DNA from 4 places in the Streptomyces sp. NBC_01429 genome. Region 3 is predicted to be linked to each of the others. Evidence: riboswitches for the same ligand, from Rfam matches in the RefSeq annotation. Region 3 holds a riboswitch; each other region holds the start of a gene.
What was found. Region 3 has a riboswitch for S-adenosylmethionine ahead of OG627_RS35630 (putative leader peptide). Riboswitches for the same ligand answer to the same signal wherever they lie in the genome.

Region 1 (4,583 bases), 7.5 Mb from region 3:
ACCGGGTAGTGCAGGGCCTCGCGGTCGGGTACGAAGCCCGTCCCGGCCGCCACCACGGCCATCTCGCAGTAGTCGGCCGCCGCCGCGCGCTTGAGCGGGGCGACGGCGCGGGCGCGGGCCGCGAGTGTGGCGGGCACATCGTCGCCGAGCCGCAGCAGGGCGCTCAGTTCGGGGGCGTGCAGGGACTCGTCGAGCTGACGGACCTCGCCGGTGGCCGGGTCGAAGACCAGGTCGTACTCGCCGGACTTGCCGATGGCGACGATCTCCAGACCGAGTGTGCGGATCCGGTCGTGCCACTCGATCAGGTTGGCGGGCTGGTCCCCGGCGGCGGGGGTGTAGACGACGCCGTGCAGACGGGCGAGCCGGTCCAGTTCGACCCCGGCGACGGAGTCGACCTCCTTGCTGACCATCGCCACGTGGTGGCGGTTCTCGATCGCTTCCCTGGCGGCCCGGAATCCGGCCGAGGGGCTGCCGGTGGCCTCCACGAGAATGTCGTACGCCGCGTCGGCCAGCAGCGCCGTGTCGGCGACGACGGCGGTGTGTCCGGCGGCACGGGCCTCGCGCAGCCCGTCCGCGTCGGACACGAGGGTCAGGGCGGCCGGGTCGTATCCGAGGTCGGCGCACAGGGCCAGGACCGCGTCGGGGTCCAGATCGCACAGCACGGCCGGATGCAGGCCGGGGAGCAGCAGCGACTGCGCGAGCAGAGTGCGGGCGAAGCCCCCGCCCGCACCGGTGAGCGCGTAGGTCACGGGGCCCGCCGTGAGCGGATCGCCCGGCGTGTCGACGTTCATGAGCCCTCCTGGGAAAGCGGCCCGTGAGGGGCCGGTGTGGTGCCATGCGGTTTCCCGCTTCGCAGCGTGAACGTAACGTGGATTAACATGAGCGTCAACGTATGTAACATTGATTCACAGATCTCGATCGTGTGACAGTCGGGATGACCGGATAGTCCGGAGCGAGTCCGAGAAACCGGGCTCCTCGGGACGTGTTCACGACACAAGGACGGGTGGCAGACGGTGCGCAGAGCACACACAGCACTCCGATGGGGCGGTATCGCCGACGACTTCACCGGCGCCACCGATCTCGCGACGAACTGGGTGGCCAGAGGGGTACGGACCAGTGTCACACTCGGTGTGCCCACCGAGGAGGAGCTGGCCGGGCTGGCGGACATGGACGCCGTGGTGGTCGCGCTGAAGTCCCGTACGGCGCCGGTCGCCGAAGCCGTCGGCGAGAGCGTGGCCGCGCTCGCGGCCCTGCGCCGGCTGGGCTGTGAGCGGATCTACGACAAGTACTGCTCGACCTTCGACTCCACACCGCGCGGGAACATCGGCCCCGTCGCCGACGCGCTGATGGCCGGGCTGGACACCGGGACCGCGGTGGTGGTGCCCTCCTTCCCGGCCACCGGGCGCACCGTCTACCGGGGCCATCTGTTCGTGGGCGACCAACTGCTCGGTGACAGCCCCATGCGCCACCACCCGCTGACCCCGATGACCGACTCCAGCCTGGTCAGGCTGCTCTCCCCGCAGACCACGCACCCCGTCTCCGCCGTCGGCCTGGACGTGGTCCGCGGCGATCCGCGCGCGCTGCGGGCGGCCCTGGACGCCGAGGCGGGCGACGGGCGGCGCTACGTGGTGGTCGACGCCATCGACACCGAGGACCTCACCCGGATCGCCGCGGCCACCGCACACCACCCGCTCGTCACCGGCGGTTCCGGGCTCGCCCTCGGACTGCCGTCGCGCGGCGCCCCGGCCGCCGGAGCCATGCCCGTGATCCCCGGACACCGCGTGGTGCTGGCCGGCAGCGCCTCGGCGGCCACCCGCGCCCAGACCGACGCCGCCCGCTCGGCCCTGCCCAGCCGCCGGCTCGATCTGGCCGCCCTGCGCGCCGACCCGGCGGCCGAGGTCGCCCGGCTGACCGACTGGGCCCGTACCAACTGGTCCGCGGCGCCCGGCGTGCCGGTCCTCGTCTACGCCGTCGGCTCGCTGTCGGACGTCGAGCGGCACACGCCCGAGGGGCTGCGCCCCGCCGCCGAGCTGGTGGAGGAGGCACTCGCCGACTGCGCCACGGCCTTCGCCGGGGCGGGCGCCCGGCAGTTCGTCGTGGCGGGCGGCGAGACCTCGGGCAGTGTGGTGCGCGCCCTGGGCGTGCGCCGCCTCGAACTCGGCCCGGCCCTCGCGCCCGGAGTCTCGTGGGCGCTGGGCTCGGCTCCGGACGGAGCCTCGTACAACCTCGCGCTGAAGTCGGGGAACTTCGGCGGGCAGTCCCTGTTCACGAGCGCCTGGGAGGAACTGGGATGAGCGACCCCCGCAGCGAACTCGTCGCCGCCGGACGCGCGTTGTCGGACGCCGGACTGAGCCCGGGAGCGTCCGGCAACCTCAGTGTGCGCGTCGGCGACCGCATATACATGACCCCCACCGGGTCCCGACTCGAAGCGCTGGACCCCGAGCGGCTGGCCGTGCTGGACGCCCGGGCGCCCCTGCACGAAGGCCATACGGCGGGGCCGCCACCGTCCAAGGAGTTCCCCCTCCACCGGGCCTTCTACCGGCGCGACCCCGCCACCCGCGCCGTCGTCCATCTGCACAGCGCCCACGCCGCGGCCTGCTCCTGCCTGCCGGCCTGGTCCCGCCGCAGCGCGCTGGCGCCCCTCACCCCGTACTTCGTCATGCGCGTGGGCCAGACCCCGCTGATCCCGTACGCGGCCCCCGGCGACCTGGACCAGGCGCGCCGGCTGGAGGAGCTGGGCTTCCCCTTCCACGCCGCCCTCCTCCAGAACCACGGCCCCATCACCGCCGGTGACACCCTCGCGCGGGCCGTGGACGCCGCCGTCGAACTGGAGGAGGTCGCACGGCTCACCCTCCTCCTCAAGGACACGGCCCCCCGTCTCCTCACCACCGAGGAGGCGACGGCCCTCGCCCACCGGTACGGCAGCACCTGGGAGGGCGCGGTGGACTGAGGCGGCGGGCGCGGAACGGTGGCGGCCCGGGAGGACGGCGATCCGGCCGTCGTACGGTCCTGGGCGCGCGCCGTTCCGCCCCGGCGGCAGTCTCGGTCCGGCCCCCAGCGCCGCGCCCGGGGCCGAAAAATCCGGCGGCCGAAAACTCCGACGGCCAAGCGGGAACAGATGGCGCGGTCGTGTTGCTTCAGATCCTGGCGACGTGAACACGACCCCGGAATCCGGGCATTGCGCGGGGCAGGTGGCCCGCGTAACGTTCGGGTCAGGTCATGAGTGTCAGCGTGAAGCCCTGGCTTGCTGACCGGCAACCCTCCCACCGCGGTGGGGTGCTCCAGGTGACGACCGGGCGGAGCCCGTCCGGGTTCCGCAAGCGCGAGACGGCGAGGCCCTGGGGCCCGCCGGAGACGGAAGGGGCGGAGGCGGACATGGTGTCACCCATCGCCCCGCTGCCCGCCAGGGTCCTGGCCCCGCGACGTCGCGTGCACCTTTACTCCCGGCCCCATATCGACCTCCAGCGTGTGGCCGGCGCGCTCTGTTGTTCCTGACCTGTTTCGCCGCCACCCGCCCCTCCCGATGAGGGACGGCGCTCTCCCACGGTCGATCAGGAAGGCACACTTCCGTGTCCTCGTCTTCTTCGCTGCCCTTTTCCCCGTCCTCCGCGCTCCACCTCGCCGTCGCCCTCGACGGCGCGGGATGGCACCCGGCCGCCTGGCGCGAGCCGGGAGCCCGGTCCCGGGACCTGTTCACCGCCGCCTACTGGGCCGACCTCATCGCCGAGGCCGAGCGCGGCCTGCTCGACTTCGTGACGATCGAGGACGGACTCGGACTCCAGTCCTCGGACCTCACGGAACCCGACGGGCGCACCGACCAGGTGCGCGGGCGGCTGGACGCGGTACTCATCGCCGCGCGCGTCGCCCCGCTGACCCGGCACATCGGGATCGTACCGACCGTGGTCGCCACGCACACCGAGCCGTTCCACCTCTCCAAGGCGATCGCCACCCTGGACTATGTGAGCTCCGGCCGCGCGGGCCTGCGGGTCCAGGTGTCGGGGCGGCAGAACGAGGCGGCGCACTTCGGCCGCCGCACGATCCCGCCCATCCGCTTCGGCGGGACGTACACACCGCGGGCGCGGGAAGCGATCGCCGAACTCTTCGACGAGGCCGCCGACTACGTCGAGGTGGTGCGCCGCCTCTGGGACAGCTGGGAGGACGACGCCGAGATCAGGTCCGTCCCCACCGGCCGCTTCATCGACCGCGACAAGCTCCACTACATCGACTTCGAGGGGCGGCACTTCAGCGTCAAGGGCCCCTCCATCACCCCCCGCCCGCCGCAGGGCCAGCCCCTCGTCACCGCGCTGGGACACGAGAGTGTGCCGTACCGGCTGATCGCGGGCTCCACCGACCTCGGCTACGTCACCCCGCACGACGCCGGCCAGGCCCGCGGCATCGTCGACGAGATACGTACCGAACGGGCCGGGACGGCACGGGCCGAGGAGCCCCTGCACATCTTCGGCGATCTGGTGGTCTTCCTCGACGACGACCCCGCCGCGGCGGCGGCCCGCCGGGACCGGCTGGACGGTCTCGCGGGACAGCCCTTCACCAGCGACGCGAAGGTGTTCACGGGCACACCGGCA
Region 2 (4,583 bases), 1.8 Mb from region 3:
CTTCCTCGGCCGTGGCCTCGTGCGCGACCTGCTCACGAGGCTTTCCCGTTCGGGGGTCGACACTCCAGACTGGTGCTGTTGCCACCGCGGCTTCCTTCCCGACTGCGCGTACCTCGGCCCGGCCACGCGTGCTCCGGACCTCTGCCATCCACTGCTGTCCCACAGGATTCGTTCGGTATTCTGAACAAGATTCCTGATAGTGAATCTTCAGGGACTCTATTTCCGCGCGTTCCATGTGGTCAAGGTCTGTCCGGGCCAGGGCCCCGCGGCATGCGGTCGAGCGGTGAGAAGGGGCGAGTGACGATGTCGGCTGCGGAGAGCGGTGGCGCGCAGGTCAAGTCCGCTGTACGGACGGTGGAGCTGCTCGAGTACTTCGCCGGGCGTCCCGGGATGCACTCCCTGGCGACCGTCCAGGAGGCGGTCGGCTATCCCAAGTCCAGCCTCTACATGCTGCTGCGCACCCTGGTCGAGCTGGGCTGGGTGGAGACCGACGCGACGGGCACCCGGTACGGGATCGGGGTACGGGCGCTGCTGGTCGGCACCTCGTACATCGACGGTGACGAGGTGGTCGCCGCGGCCCGGCCCACCCTGGACCGGCTCTCGGACGACACCAGCGAGACGATCCACCTGGCGCGTCTCGACGGCACCAATGTGGTCTATCTCGCGACCCGCCAGTCCCAGCACTATCTGCGCCCCTTCACCCGCGTCGGCCGCCGGCTGCCCGCGCACTCGACCTCCCTCGGCAAGGCGCTGCTCGCGACGCACAGCGACGAGCAGGTGCGCGCGCTGCTGCCCGAGACGCTGCCGCCGCTGACCGAGCACACCATCACGGACCGCGAGAAGCTCATCGAGGAGCTGCGCTCCATCCGCGAGCAGGGGTACGCGGTGGACCGCGAGGAGAACACCCTCGGGCTGCGCTGCTTCGGCATCGCGGTCCCCTACCGGACCCCGGCGCGCGACGCGATCAGCTGCTCGGTGCCGGTGGCCAGGCTCACCCCGGGGCATGAACAGATGATCAAGGACGCGCTGTTCGACGCCCGCGACCGGCTGACGCTCGCCACCCGCCGGCTCTGATCCGCGGGCGGGCGCCCCGGACCAGGAGAGCGCGCCGGACGAGCACATGAGGAAATCCTGAGAAGCCGGGCGCGGGGGAACGCCGGCCCCCGCCCCGCTCGTCCCTTCTCCGGGATGAACAAGACGATCAGACACACAGCGGTCATCTGCCTGGGGATGGTGCTCGCCCTCATGGTGCGGGCGACCTGGGTGCAGGCGTACGAGGCGAAAGCCCTCGCGGACGACACGTACAACCGGCGCAACGTCATCGCCCAGTACGCGCGTCCGCAGGGCGACATCGTCGTGGCCGGTTCGCCGGTCACCGGATCCGCGAAGACGGACAGCGGCGACCTGGCGTACAAGCGGACCTACACCGACGGCGCGCTCTACGCGCCCGTCACCGGCTACAGCTCGCAGGTGTACGGCTCCACGCAGCTGGAGGGCATCTACAAGGACGTCCTCGACGGGACGGACACCCTGCTGAAGAACCCGCTCGACGCGCTCACCGGCAGACAGACCAAGCCGGGCGACGTCCTGACGACGATCGGCCCCTCGGTCCAGCGGGCCGGATACGCGGCGCTCGGCGGCAACAAGGGCGCGGCCGTCGCGATCGACCCGAAGACCGGCCGGGTGCTCGCGGTGGTCAGCACCCCCTCGTACGACCCGGCGAAGATCAGCGGCACGACGGACGGCGCCGCCTGGAAGCAGCTGACCGGCGACGCGGACAAGCCGATGGTCAACCGCGCGCTGCGCCAGCCGCTGCCGCCCGGCTCGACGTTCAAGCTGGTCGTCGCGGCGGCGGCGCTGGAGGACGGGCTGTACGGGTCGGTGGACGAGAGGACCGACAGCCCGGACCCGTACACCCTGCCCCACACGAAGACCGTGCTGGAGAACGAGAGCACGTCGGCGCCGTGCGAGAACGCCACCATCCGCACCGCCCTGCGCTACTCCTGCAACACCGTCTTCGCGAAGATGGCCGATCAGCTGGGGCAGTCGAAGGTCCGGGCGATGGCGGAGAAGTTCGGCTTCAACGACGCCGAGCAGGACGTGCCGGTGCGCGCCTCGCAGAGCGTGTACCCCTCCGGCATGGACGACGCCCAGACGGCGCTGTCGGGAATCGGCCAGTTCGACGTGACCGCCACCCCGCTCCAGATGGCGATGGTCTCGGCGGCGCTGGCGAACGACGGGCTGATGGCGGCGCCGCACATGGTGTCGAAGGTGGTGGACGGCAGCGGCGGCACGCTGCGGTCGTACCGGGACGGGGACACCACCCGGATCGTCTCCTCGGCCACGGCCGCGCAACTGCGCAGCGCGATGGTGACGGTGGTGGAGGACGGTACGGGGACGAACGCGAGGATCGCCGGGGCCGAGGTCGGCGGCAAGACGGGGACCGCCCAGCACGGCGTGGACAACGACGGGACGCCGTACGCCTGGTTCACCTCGTACGCGAAGGACGCGTCCACCGGCAAGGAGGTGGCCGTCGCTGTCGTGGTGGAGGACTCGGGCGCGGCGCGCTCGGAGGTCAGCGGCAACGGACTGGCCGCGCCCATCGCACAGAAGATGATGGCGGCGGCCCTGAAATAGCCACTTCCCCCCACCTCCTCCACACAACCGGCACAGCCACTCGTCGACCTGGACCACCCCTCATGTGATCCAGGTCATCTTTGGGGTTGGCCGAAATCAGTGTTACTTTTTCGTCGTCACGAGTCTCAGCGACAAGCCCCGGCTTGCTGAGCGGCAACCCTCCTTCTGCGGTGGGGTGCCCCGGGTGATGACACGGCTCCACGCGCACACCGATGTGCCGGGAGCAAGCGCGGACCTGTCGGCCAGGTCCTGGACCTGATGACGGGAGTACGGGATGACATCGCGATCAGCGCTTTCCGCCCCTCGCGTCCCCCGTACCACTCGCACCCCTCGTGCCTCGTGGCTCCCGTTCCGGCTTCAGCATGCGCGGCAATCGCCGTACTCACTCACCGCACGGAGGAGTTCTCCCTCATGAGATCTGTCCTGCCCCGCCCCGCACGTGCCCGCGGGCGCGGCTATCTGCTGGCCCTCGCATCGGCCGGCACCGCCACCGTCCTGACCGCCGTGGCCGGCTGCGGGGTCGACACGGGCGGCGGCTCCGACTCCTCCTCCGGCAGCGGGTCCTCGGGCGGCAAGGGCGAGCAGATCACCGTCACCGCGTTCGCGGGGGCGTGGGGAGACCTGTTCAAGAAGTCCTTCGTCGAGCCGTTCGAGAAGGACACCGGCATCAAGGTGAACCTCGTCTACGGCGCCGACTCCGACTGGGTCACCAAGCTGCGCGCGGCGGGCGGCTCCAACGCGCCGTTCGACGTCGTGGCCCTCACCCCCGGCTCGCTGCACCAGGCGGTCGGCGGCAAGCTCCTCCAGCCGCTGAAGACGGGCGATCTCAGCAACTGGAAGCAGCTCGACCCGGTGCTCACCCAGCAGTCGACGATCGACGGATCGTCGTACGGCGTGCCGCTGACCACCGGCTCCAACGGTCTGCTCTACCGCACCGACAAGATCAAGCAGGCGCCCAAGGACTGGACCGACATCTTCGACAAGAAGTTCTGCGGTCATGTCGCGCTGCCCCCGCTGACGTACAACGCGGGCCTGGAGTTCTTCTCCGCGCTGGTCTCCCAGGACGGCGGCAAGCTGTCCAACCCCGCCGATGTCGACAAGGGGTTCGAGAAGCTCGCCCAGCTGAAGAACTGCGTCTCGTCCTACCCGGCGGACGCGGGCAGCGTCTCCACGGTCCTCCAGAACGGCGACGCCTGGATCGTCCCGTTCTGGGACGGCCGCGCCTTCGCCATGGAGAAGGAGGGGCAGCCGATCGGCTTCACCTACCCCGCCTCCGGCGCGGTGGGCGCGCTGACCTCGTACTACGTGCCGAAGGGCTCGAAGCACACGGCCGCGGCCTACAAGTTCCTGGACTACCTCTCCTCCGCCGAGCACCAGAAGCCGTTCGCCGAGGGCACCTTCTACGGCGCGGGCAACGACACCATCGACTACGACCCCGCCTTCAAGGCCAAGGTGAAGTACGGCGAGGACGTCTACAAGAAGTTCACCTGGGTCGACTACAAGACCGCCACTCCGAAGCTGAACGAGTGGCAGCAGCGTTGGAACCAGATCTTCAAGTGAGCGGGAACCCCACAGTGACCAGCGACCGTGAAGCGGCCGGCGAACCGCCGGCGCCGCACACCCCGACCACCCCGCACATCGAGATCGAGGATCTCGCCGCCGGGTACGAGGGGCAGCGGGTGCTCGACGTCGACCGGCTCTCCATCCGGCGCGGCGAGTTCCTGTCGATCCTCGGCCCCAGCGGCTGCGGCAAGACGACCCTGCTCAACAGCCTGGCCGGATTCGTGCGTCCCACCGGGGGCCGGATCACGCTGGACGGGGTGGATCTCACCGATGTCCCGACCCACCGTCGGGGCCTCGGTCTGGTCTTCCAGAACTACGCGCTCTTCCCGCACATGACCGTCGCGGACAACGTCGCGTACGGGCTGAAGGTGCGGCGGGTGGAG
Region 3 (4,583 bases):
GAGGAACTCCCGCCGGTTCGCCGGAGGAAGGGGACCAGGGCCCGTCGCCCACGCTCGGGACGGGCACCTGACCCCGGGGACTCAGGCCGCGTCGGGCGCCGCGTCGGCCCTGCCCCGGAAGGCGGGGTGCTCGCCGAGGCGACGTACGTAGTCCCGGAGCAGGGGGTACGGACGGAGAGTGTTGCCCGGGCCGAGATGGACGAGCGCCACCCACAGGTCCACGTCCGCGGCCGTCAGCTCCTCGCCCAGCGCGTACGGGCGGCAGGCGAGGTGACGGTCCAGCAGCTGAAGCGCCGCCGATCGTCCCGAAGGCTGCGCGGCCGGGGTGACGTCCCGGTCCAGCAGGTCGCGGAGGGCGTCGATGTCGGAGGCGAGAACCGGCGGGTTGAGGTCGGAGGAGCGGGCACCGTCGTGGCCGGAGAGCAGGCCCGCCAGGCCGCGGAGGATGTCGGGGGTGTGGTCACTGACGATGCGTCCGCTCCAGCGGTCGCGCAGCGCGGGCACCGTCAGCGGCCCGTCGTAATGGTGCACCGTGGCCTCGTACGCGTTGCGCAGTGAGGCGAAGCCGTCCGGCGTCCCGGCGGGATGGGTCAGGAGCGTCGTGGCGACCGAGCCCTTGAGGCCGAGCAGGTCGAGGGTGATCGAGATGCGCAGCGAACGGGGACAACTCGCCGACAGATAGAGGTCATAGCGGTGCGGTGCCGGGTAGAAGCCGCCGGCCAGGCCGACGCCGATCCGGCTGTGGACGCGGTGCGGACGGGGGGACCCCGTGGTCGTCCTGGGGCGGAGCCCCGAGGGGAACGGACTCTGGTGACAGCCGACGGACGTGGCTGTGCTGGAGATGCGCATAGCTGTCTCGGGCATGACTCTCCCTTGGGGAACGAGGAGGCCACCGCCGCCTTGTGGGCACCAGCGGCCGAATGCGGAGCGACTGCGCTCTTCCGCACGGTCCGGATCGCACGGACCGCCGACGGATCAGTAAGCGCTGGAGACACGCAACAGATCGATGTGCAGGCGCCTCGTCAAGCCGTTCCTGGGCATTGCCACCCGTCTTACCTCCGGGGCCCGCGAGACGCGAGACCACGCTTGCCCCGCCGCGCCGGCGGGACCTGGTCGTCACCCGGAGCACCCCGTCGCGGTGGAAGGGTTGCCTGTCGGCGGGCCGGGGCCGATGACCACATGAGCGGGCGTACCCGCGCCGTGGCGCTGACAATCGTGACCGTCCACATCAGTCTCGGTGCACTGCGTGACGGCGTCAAGAAAGCCGAGCGTGCGGTCTCACCTGATGGTCACTCGCATTGACTTCCTTTTCGGGACATGCCTAACGTGCGGCGCACAGCGAGGGCCCCGGGGGCCGGAGAAGTGATGGTGACAGCGATGTACGCAGCTGACGGGACGGCCGCACGGCGGCGCCCCGGCCGCGTCCTGCCGCGCGCGGACCACTCCGTCGCCCCGCTGCGCGTCAACGGCACGCCGTGCGCGGCCGCTTGTCGCGCCCTCTGTCGAGGCTGACGGCTCTCCGAGTCTTTGACGACCACCGCTGTCGCGGTGTGCCCTCTGTCGCGCCATCTCCGTCCCCGCCCCCGTCCCGTGTCCCGCGGGTACTTGTGCGTCACCTCGTGCTGATCCGTTTCCGCTCGGCGCGGTGCCGCAGCCCGCCGCGGTCCGGGGCGTCCGAATCCGCTGGAGCCCCCCATGAGTGAATCTCCCGGCATCGCCGCGTCCTCCGGGCCGGTACCGCCCGCCTTGACCATTTCCCGCCCCGCCGCGCCGAGCTTCCCGGGGGCGCGGCGAGCCCTTCCGTTCCGGCGCCCCGGTCGTGGGATCAGCACGGTCGTCGTGCTCGCGTTCGTGCTGCTCGCCCGGATCGCCCACGGACTGGTGACCAACCCCTGGGACCGGTTCCCGTACTGGTTCCTGCGCCCGACGATCCTCGACGGCCCGCTCACCGAGCGGAAGGACTGACGCCCGCCTCGGCCCCGGCCCCGACGGAGGAACCGGGCCGCCGCGCGATGCCCGTACGGCTGACGTGGCGGCCCGCCCTGACCTACGATCGGTACGTGGTCGCCGACAGCCGATCCTCCGCCGCGTGCCGCCTTGTGCCGTACGACCGCTGTTGTTGTTGACCTGCTGACCCGTTGACCCGATGAGCTTCGGTTCGGCGACGAGCCGATCCGCTCGCCCCGCGTCCCGCGCGCCCCGCCGACCGGGCGGATCACCCGATCGCCCACCTCCCGCCGGCCTTGGCCCACCGCCCCGCGGTTCCGGCCGCCGACCGTGCCCGTACATACCTCCGTACGGCACCGGTGGCGGGCTCCGTTCTGTCCCCCCACTCTCCAGGGAGCAGCCGCCCATGCGCACCGACGAGTCCACGTACGACCGACGCCGCCTGCGCCAATGGCTGGCCGGTGAGGCCAGAGCCGAGGGGGTGTCCCGGCGCGATCTGCTGCGGCTGGCCGCCGCTGCGGGCGTGCTGACGAGGCTGACCGGCCGGCCCGACCGCGCGGCGGCGGACACCCCCGCGCCCGGCTCCGGGATCGTCAAGCCGCTGCCGCCGGAGCTGTTCACGATCCGGGGCACCAACGCCGAGACCAACTGGACCGCGCTGCGCGGTACGGGATTCCACACGCCGGTGGACCGGTTCTTCGTGCGCAACCACACCTCGACCCCGCGCCTGGACGCGGCCGACTGGCGGCTCATGGTCCCGGCGCAGGTTGGGGCGTCAGCTGAACGCGCGGCGGTAGCTGTGCGGACTGACACCGGTCGTCTTCTTGAATCGGTCGCGAAAGGCGGTGGGTGAGCCGAAGCCGACCTGGGCCCCGATCCGTTCGACGGTGTGGTGGGTGGATTCCAGCAGGTGTTGGGCCTGGCGGACGCGGGCGCGGTGGAGCCACTGGAGAGGGGTGGTACCGGTCTGTTCCCGGAAGCGGCGTATCAGCGTTCGGGTACTCGTTCCGGCGTGGGCGGCGATGTCCGCGAGGGTGAGGTCGGCACCGAGATTGTCCTGGAGCCAGGCGAGGAGGGGTTCGAGGGTGCCGCCCCGAGGGGTGGGCGCGTAGTCGTGGACGATGAACTGCGCCTGCCCGCCCTCGCGTTCCAGGGGCATCACGGACAGCCGGGCGGCGTCGGCGGCGACCGCCGAGCCGTAGTCCTTGCGGATCATGTGCAGGCACAGGTCAAGTCCGGCGGCGGCGCCGGCCGAGGTGAGGATCTGGCCGTTGTCGACGTAGAGGACGTCCGGGTCGACCGCGACGTCCGGGAAGAGGCCGGCGAGAAGGTCGGCCGCGATCCAGTGGGTGGTGGCGCGCAGGCCGTCCAGGAGCCCGGTGGCGGCCAGGGGGAAAGTGCCCGAGCAGATGGAGGCGATGCGCGTGCCTGCCTGGGCGGCGTCCCGCAGCGCGTCGCGGACCGCGGTGCTGAGCGGTGCGGCGGGGCTGGCGGTACCGGGCACGATGATCGTGTCCGCGCCGTCGAGCCCCTCCAGTCCCCAGGGCGCGCGAAGGGTGAAGGCGCCCGCGTCGGTCTCGGTCTGCTCGGCGCACACGCGGATCTGGTAGCCGGGGCGGCCGTCCGGGAGACGGGTACGGGTGAAGACCTCGATCGGGGTGGAGAGGTCGAACGGAATGACCTGGTCCAGCGCCAGGACGGCGACGGTATGCATGACTGGAACGTACCTGTCCACCGGGAAACGGTCACGGGGTTCCGGGGCCGGGAATCCGCGATTTTCCCTGGTCGGACGGGCAGTCCCGGACATGGCGTTTTCCCGTTGGAAGGTGTCGGTAATGCCTCTGGGAGGCAGGGTGGCGGCCGGTTAGCGTCGTGAGCGAACCCGGCGCCGACCGGGCCGGCCGTACCTGGAGGCCCCTTCCCATGCACGCCCAGATCGTCCTGTTCGACGGTTTCGACCCGCTCGACGTCATCGCGCCGTACGAAGTGCTGTACGCGGGAGGTACCGCCTCCGGCGGCCTGGTGAGCGTGGAGCTCGTCTCCGCCGAAGGGCCGCGCGAGGTGGTCAGTGGCACCGGGGGTCTGGCGCTGCGCGCCACGGCCGCCCTCGAACCCGCACGAGGGGGCCTGGTCCTGGTACCCGGGGCCTCGGGACGCGTCGGAGAGCCCGGCGAGGTCCCCGACCACGACGCCGGTGCGGGGGAGCCGCAACAGGACGAATTCATCCCCGTGCTGCTGGGCCGCACTCTGACCACCGAGCTTCCCGCACTGCTGAAGGCGGCGATGGACAGCCCCGACGTGACCGTCGGCGCGGTGTGCGGCGGTTCGCTCGTCCTGGCCATGGCCGGCCTGCTGGAAGGCCGCCACGCCACCACCCACCACAGGGGACTGGACATGCTCGACGCCACCGGCGCCCACGCCGTGCGTGCCCGCGTCGTCGACGACGGGGACCTCGTCACCGGCGCCGGTGTCACCTCCGGGCTCGACCTGGGTCTGTACCTCCTGGAGCGCGAGGCCGGCCCACGGATCGCCCACGCCGTCGAGGAACTCTTCGCCCACGAGCGCCGCGGCACCGTCTGGCGCGACGAGGGCCCGGCACCCGTCGCCCTCTGACCACACCGTCCTCGCCCGCACAC
Region 4 (4,583 bases), 2.0 Mb from region 3:
TGGCTGCATCTGCTCGGCAACATGCTCTTCCTGCATGTCTTCGGGGCGATGACGGAGGAGCGGATGGGCCGGATCCGGTTCCTGCTCTTCTACCTCGCCGTCGGCTACCTCGCGCTGTTCGCCTACGCGGCGGCCAACGCCGACTCGCGGCAGACCCTGGTGGGGGCCTCCGGAGCGATCTCCGGAGTGCTCGGGGCCTTCCTGTACCTCTTCCCCAGGGCCCGCGTCACCAGCCTCTTCCCGTTCCTGCTCTTCCTGCCGCTGCGCTTTCCCGCCTGGATCGTGCTGATCTTCTGGTTCGCCCTCCAGTGGCTGGCCGCCCGGGACGCCGGAGAGGGGCCGGGGGTCGCCTATCTCGCCCACGTGGCCGGGTTCGGCGCGGGCTTCCTGTACGCCTGGGGGTGCTACTGGCGTACCGATAGAGTGGGCGCACAGACCGGGGCCACCGAGGGAGAACGCCAACCGTGATCACCGCGATCGTGCTCATCAAGACCAGCGTCGACCGGATCCCCGAGATCGCCGAGGCGATCGCCGCCCTGGAGAGCGTCAGCGAGGTCTTCTCGGTGACGGGTACGTACGACCTGATCGCCATGGTGCGCGTACCGAAGCACGACGATCTCGCCGATGTCATCCCCGGCCGGATCAGCAAGATCCCCGGCGTCGAGGCCACCGACACCCACGTGGCGTTCCGCACGTACTCCCAGCACGACCTGGAGGCGGCCTTCGCGATCGGACTCGACGCGTAGGACCGCCTCCGGCAGGGTCTCCGAGGGGGGTTACGCGGCGGCCGCGCCCCGGTCCGGCACGCAACGGCCGTCCTCCGTGCGGTAGTTCCAGCGCGCGCCGTCGCTGACCAGCTCGCGCACCGCCCGTACGAACCGCTCCACGTGCTCGTCCGGCGTCCCCGCCCCGAAGCTCACCCTGATCGCGTTGAGCGAGCGCGCGCCCGGCTCGGCCTCCGGCGCGCCGCACTCCCCCTGCTCCTGCGGGTCGCCGTCGAGCAGCGTCCGGACCAGCGGGTGGGCGCAGAACAGGCCGTCGCGCACCCCGATGCCGTACTCCGCGGAGAGCGCGGCGGCGAAGTGCGAGCTGTTCCACCCCTCGACCACGAACGACAGCACGCCGACCCGCGGCGCGTCGTCCCCGAACAGCGAGAGCACCTTCACCTCGGGCACCTCGGCCAGCCCCGCGCGCAGCCGGGCGACGAGGCGCTGCTCGCGGGCGGCCAGCGCGTCGAATCCGGCCTCCTCCAGCGCCTTGCAGGCCGAGGCGATCGCGTACACCCCGATGACGTTGGGCGAGCCGGCCTCGTGGCGGGCCGCCGTGGCGTGCCACTCGACCTCCACGCCGCCGTCGGCGCGGCGCGCCACCTTGCGGCTGGCGCCGCCGCCCGCGAGGTACGGCTCGGCGTCCTGGAGCCAGTCGGCCCGGCCGGCGAGCACCCCGGAGCCGAACGGCGCGTACAGCTTGTGCCCGGAGAAGGCGATCCAGTCCACGTCCAGCTCGGCGATGTCCACGGCGTGGTGCGGTACGAGCTGCGCGGCGTCGAGCACGATCCGGGCGCCGTGCCGGTGCGCGGCGGCGGCCAGCTCCCGCACGGGCCACAGCTCACCCGTCACATTGGACGCGCCCGTGACACAGACCAGCGCCGGTCCCCGGGAGTCGCGCGAGGCGAGCGCGCGCTCCAGGGTGGCGACGGCGGCGGCCGGGGTGCGGGGGGCGTCCAGGTAGCTCACCCGGGCGTCCCGCCAGGGCAGCAGCGAGGCGTGGTGCTCCGTCTCGAAGACGAACACCTCGCACTCCTCGGGAAGGGCCGCCGCCAGCAGGTTCAGCGAATCCGTGGTCGAGCGGGTGAAGACCACCTGGTCGTCCGGGCGGCAGCCGAGGAAGTCGGCGACCGTGCGGCGGCTGTTCTCGAAGAGGTCCGTGGACAGCTGCGAGAGGTAACCGGCGCCCCGGTGGACACTGCCGTAGTACGGGGCGTACGCGGCGACGTCGTCCCACACCCGCTGGAGCGCCGGGGCGCTCGCCGCGTAGTCCAGGGCGGCGTAGCCGACCTCGCCGCCGGTGACGAGCGGCACGGTCACGTCCCGTCCGAGCACCGGCAGCGGCGCGCCACAGGCGGGGTCGTCGGAGGGCTGGGCGGTCTGCGTGGCGGTGGCGGTGGCGTTCGGGTATGCGGACATGGCGGTATCTCCCGGCAGGACAAGGCGGAAAGGCGGCTTCAAGGACCCGCGGGCACGGCGAAAGCCGTGACGATCACGCGGGGAATGCCTCGACACACGGAGAACACCGTGCGGAGGATGTTGAAGAGGGGGCGTAGAAGCCCTAACGCATTCGCTTGCTCACGAGACTGCTCCCTTGAGGACCAGGACCCCAAAGGTGCGAGGGGTCCGCGCTTGCCGCAGACCTCGCTGCCTACGGCCTGGTCTTCACCCGGGGCACCCCGCCACGGACGGAGGGTTGCCGGACAGCGAGCCGGGGCCTAAATCGCTGTCACTCATGACCTTGGCCGAAAGTATGGCACAGCGTGCCGCACCGCCCAACAGATGTCCGCGATACGGGACGGGGCGGGTGCCGACCGGCACCCGCCCCGTCCCACCCGCTCGCCGTCAGGCGTTGCTCGCCTCGACCCAGCGCGCCAGCGAACGCCCCGCCGCGCCCGAGTCGATCGACTCCGCAGCCCGCGCGATCCCCGCCGCCAGCTGAAGCTCCAGCGGGTCGTCCGTCGGGTCCAGCGCCACCAGCGCCGCCGCCGAGTTGAGCAGGACGGCGTCCCGTACGGGACCGGTCTCGCCGGCCAGCAGTCTGCGGGCCACGTCCGCGTTGTACGAGGCGTCCGCGCCGCGCAGCGCCTCGACCGGCACCAGGGACAGGCCGACGTCGCGCGGGTCGAAGGGCTGCTCGGTGACGCTTCCGTCCCGGACGACCCAGATCCGGGAGGTCGCGGTGGTGGTCAGCTCGTCGAGCCCGTCGTCGCCCCGGAAGACCAGCGCGGACGAACCGCGCTCGGCGAGCACGCCCGCCATGATGGGCGCCATCCGGGCGTCGGCGACACCGGTCGCCTGGGCCCGTACCTTCGCGGGGTTGGTGAGCGGCCCCAGGAAGTTGAAGACCGTGCGGATCCCCAGCTCGCCGCGCGCGGCGGCCACCTGACGCAGCGCGGGGTGGAACTTCACCGCGAAGCAGAAGGTGATGCCCGCCTCCTCCGCGACCTGGGCGACCCGCTCCGGGGACAGCTCCAGATTGACGCCGAGCTTCCCCAGCACGTCGGAGGCGCCGCTCGCCGAGGACGCGGCCCGGCTGCCGTGCTTGACGACCTTGGCACCGGTGCCGGCGACCACGATCGAGGACATGGTGGAGATGTTGACGGTCTTGGCGCCGTCGCCGCCGGTGCCGACGATGTCGACGGTCCTGCCGGGCACCTCGATGACCCTGGCGTGCTCGTACATCGCCCGGACGAGGCCGCTGATCTCCTCGACGGTCTCGCCCTTGGCCCGCAGTGCCACCGCGAATCCGGCGATCTGCGCGTCGGTGGCCGCGCCGCTCATGATCCGGTCCATCGCCCAGGCGGTGGCGTCGGCGCTCTGGTCGGTGCCGTTGAGCAGCGTGTCCAGGACGACCGGCCAGGTGCGGGCCGACACGGTGTCGCCTCCGACGGGGGTAACAGCGCTCATCGCTCGCTCCTGGGGTCCGGGACGGGTACGCGGACCCCCTGGGGGTCCGGTAGCAGCCTATCGGCGTACGCCCTGCCCGGCGGACGACCGACCGCACTGCGGACAGGCCGCGTGCCGGACGGGGACCGGGAACGCCGAGGGCCCCGGCCGGCCCCCCTCGCGGGGAGACCGGGCCGGGGCCCTCGGTGGTGGCGACCTCGGTGAGGCCGGGTGGGATCAGTGGTGGCCGTGGCCGCTCTGGATCTCCTTGTACTCCTCCGCCGTGGGCTTCGGCAGCTGGTTTCCCTCGCCGTAGTAGCCCTTGCTCAGCTTGACCCTGAGCTTCTCGACGGGCGACACCTTGCGCTCCACACCGTTCTCGTCGACCGTCGGGCCGATCTCGGCGGGCGTGTACTGCTCGTGCGCGGTGAGCTTGTGCAGCGCCGCCGGGTCGAGCGGTGCGTGGACCTCGATGAACTCACCGTGCGGCAGCCGCTTGATGACACCGGACTCGCGTCCGTGCAGGACCTTCTCCGCGTCGCGCCGCTGCAGACCGATACAGATCCGCTTGGTGATGATGAAGGCGACGACCGGCGCCACGAAGAACGCGACGCGGACGAACCAGGTGATCGTGTTGATCGACAGGTGGAAGTGGGTCGCCCAGATGTCGTTCCCGCCGCCGATCAGCAGGACGAAGTACCAGGTCAGCCACGCCACACCGAACGCGGTACGGGTCGGCACGTTGCGCGGGCGGTCCAGGATGTGGTGCTCGCGCTTGTCCCCGGTGACCCAGGACTCGATGAACGGATAGACCGCGATCGCGACCAGGACCAACGGGAAGATCATCAGCGGAACGAAGACACCCAGCACGAGGGTATGTCCCCAGGCGTTGATCTCCCAGCCGGGCATCACACGGACGAGCCCCTC

Region 1: it holds a riboswitch for S-adenosylmethionine, as region 3 does, so the genes downstream of both, OG627_RS35415 (putative leader peptide) here and OG627_RS35630 (putative leader peptide) in region 3, are expected to answer to the same signal.
Region 2: it holds a riboswitch for S-adenosylmethionine, as region 3 does, so the genes downstream of both, OG627_RS27420 (ABC transporter substrate-binding protein) here and OG627_RS35630 (putative leader peptide) in region 3, are expected to answer to the same signal.
Region 4: it holds a riboswitch for S-adenosylmethionine, as region 3 does, so the genes downstream of both, OG627_RS26165 (aminotransferase class V-fold PLP-dependent enzyme) here and OG627_RS35630 (putative leader peptide) in region 3, are expected to answer to the same signal.

The regions. Positions count from the first base shown of each region.
Region 1 is NZ_CP109599.1:450,118-454,700, reverse strand. It holds gene OG627_RS02075 (homoserine dehydrogenase) at 1-791, opposite strand, end outside; gene otnK (3-oxo-tetronate kinase) at 1,014-2,294, shown strand; gene OG627_RS02065 (class II aldolase/adducin family protein) at 2,291-2,950, shown strand; SAM riboswitch class IV at 3,216-3,329, shown strand; gene OG627_RS35415 (putative leader peptide) at 3,376-3,495, shown strand; gene OG627_RS02060 (LLM class flavin-dependent oxidoreductase) at 3,570-4,583, shown strand, end outside.
Region 2 is NZ_CP109599.1:6,233,113-6,237,695, reverse strand. It holds gene OG627_RS27435 (aldehyde dehydrogenase (NADP(+))) at 1-85, opposite strand, end outside; gene OG627_RS27430 (IclR family transcriptional regulator) at 304-1,074, shown strand; gene OG627_RS27425 (penicillin-binding transpeptidase domain-containing protein) at 1,189-2,637, shown strand; SAM riboswitch class IV at 2,752-2,873, shown strand; gene OG627_RS27420 (ABC transporter substrate-binding protein) at 3,049-4,197, shown strand; gene OG627_RS27415 (ABC transporter ATP-binding protein) at 4,212-4,583, shown strand, end outside.
Region 3 is NZ_CP109599.1:7,991,419-7,996,001, forward strand. It holds gene OG627_RS34895 (glutathione S-transferase C-terminal domain-containing protein) at 82-864, opposite strand; gene OG627_RS35630 (putative leader peptide) at 976-1,041, opposite strand; SAM riboswitch class IV at 1,078-1,221, opposite strand; partial or broken gene OG627_RS34900 (amino acid ABC transporter permease) at 1,696-1,947, shown strand; partial or broken gene OG627_RS34905 (sulfite oxidase) at 2,354-2,704, shown strand; gene OG627_RS34910 (GlxA family transcriptional regulator) at 2,723-3,661, opposite strand; gene OG627_RS34915 (DJ-1/PfpI family protein) at 3,871-4,560, shown strand.
Region 4 is NZ_CP109599.1:5,947,544-5,952,126, reverse strand. It holds gene OG627_RS26175 (rhomboid family intramembrane serine protease) at 1-468, shown strand, start outside; gene OG627_RS26170 (Lrp/AsnC family transcriptional regulator) at 465-746, shown strand; gene OG627_RS26165 (aminotransferase class V-fold PLP-dependent enzyme) at 777-2,186, opposite strand; SAM riboswitch class IV at 2,391-2,508, opposite strand; gene trpD (anthranilate phosphoribosyltransferase) at 2,613-3,677, opposite strand; gene qcrB (cytochrome bc1 complex cytochrome b subunit) at 3,894-4,583, opposite strand, start outside.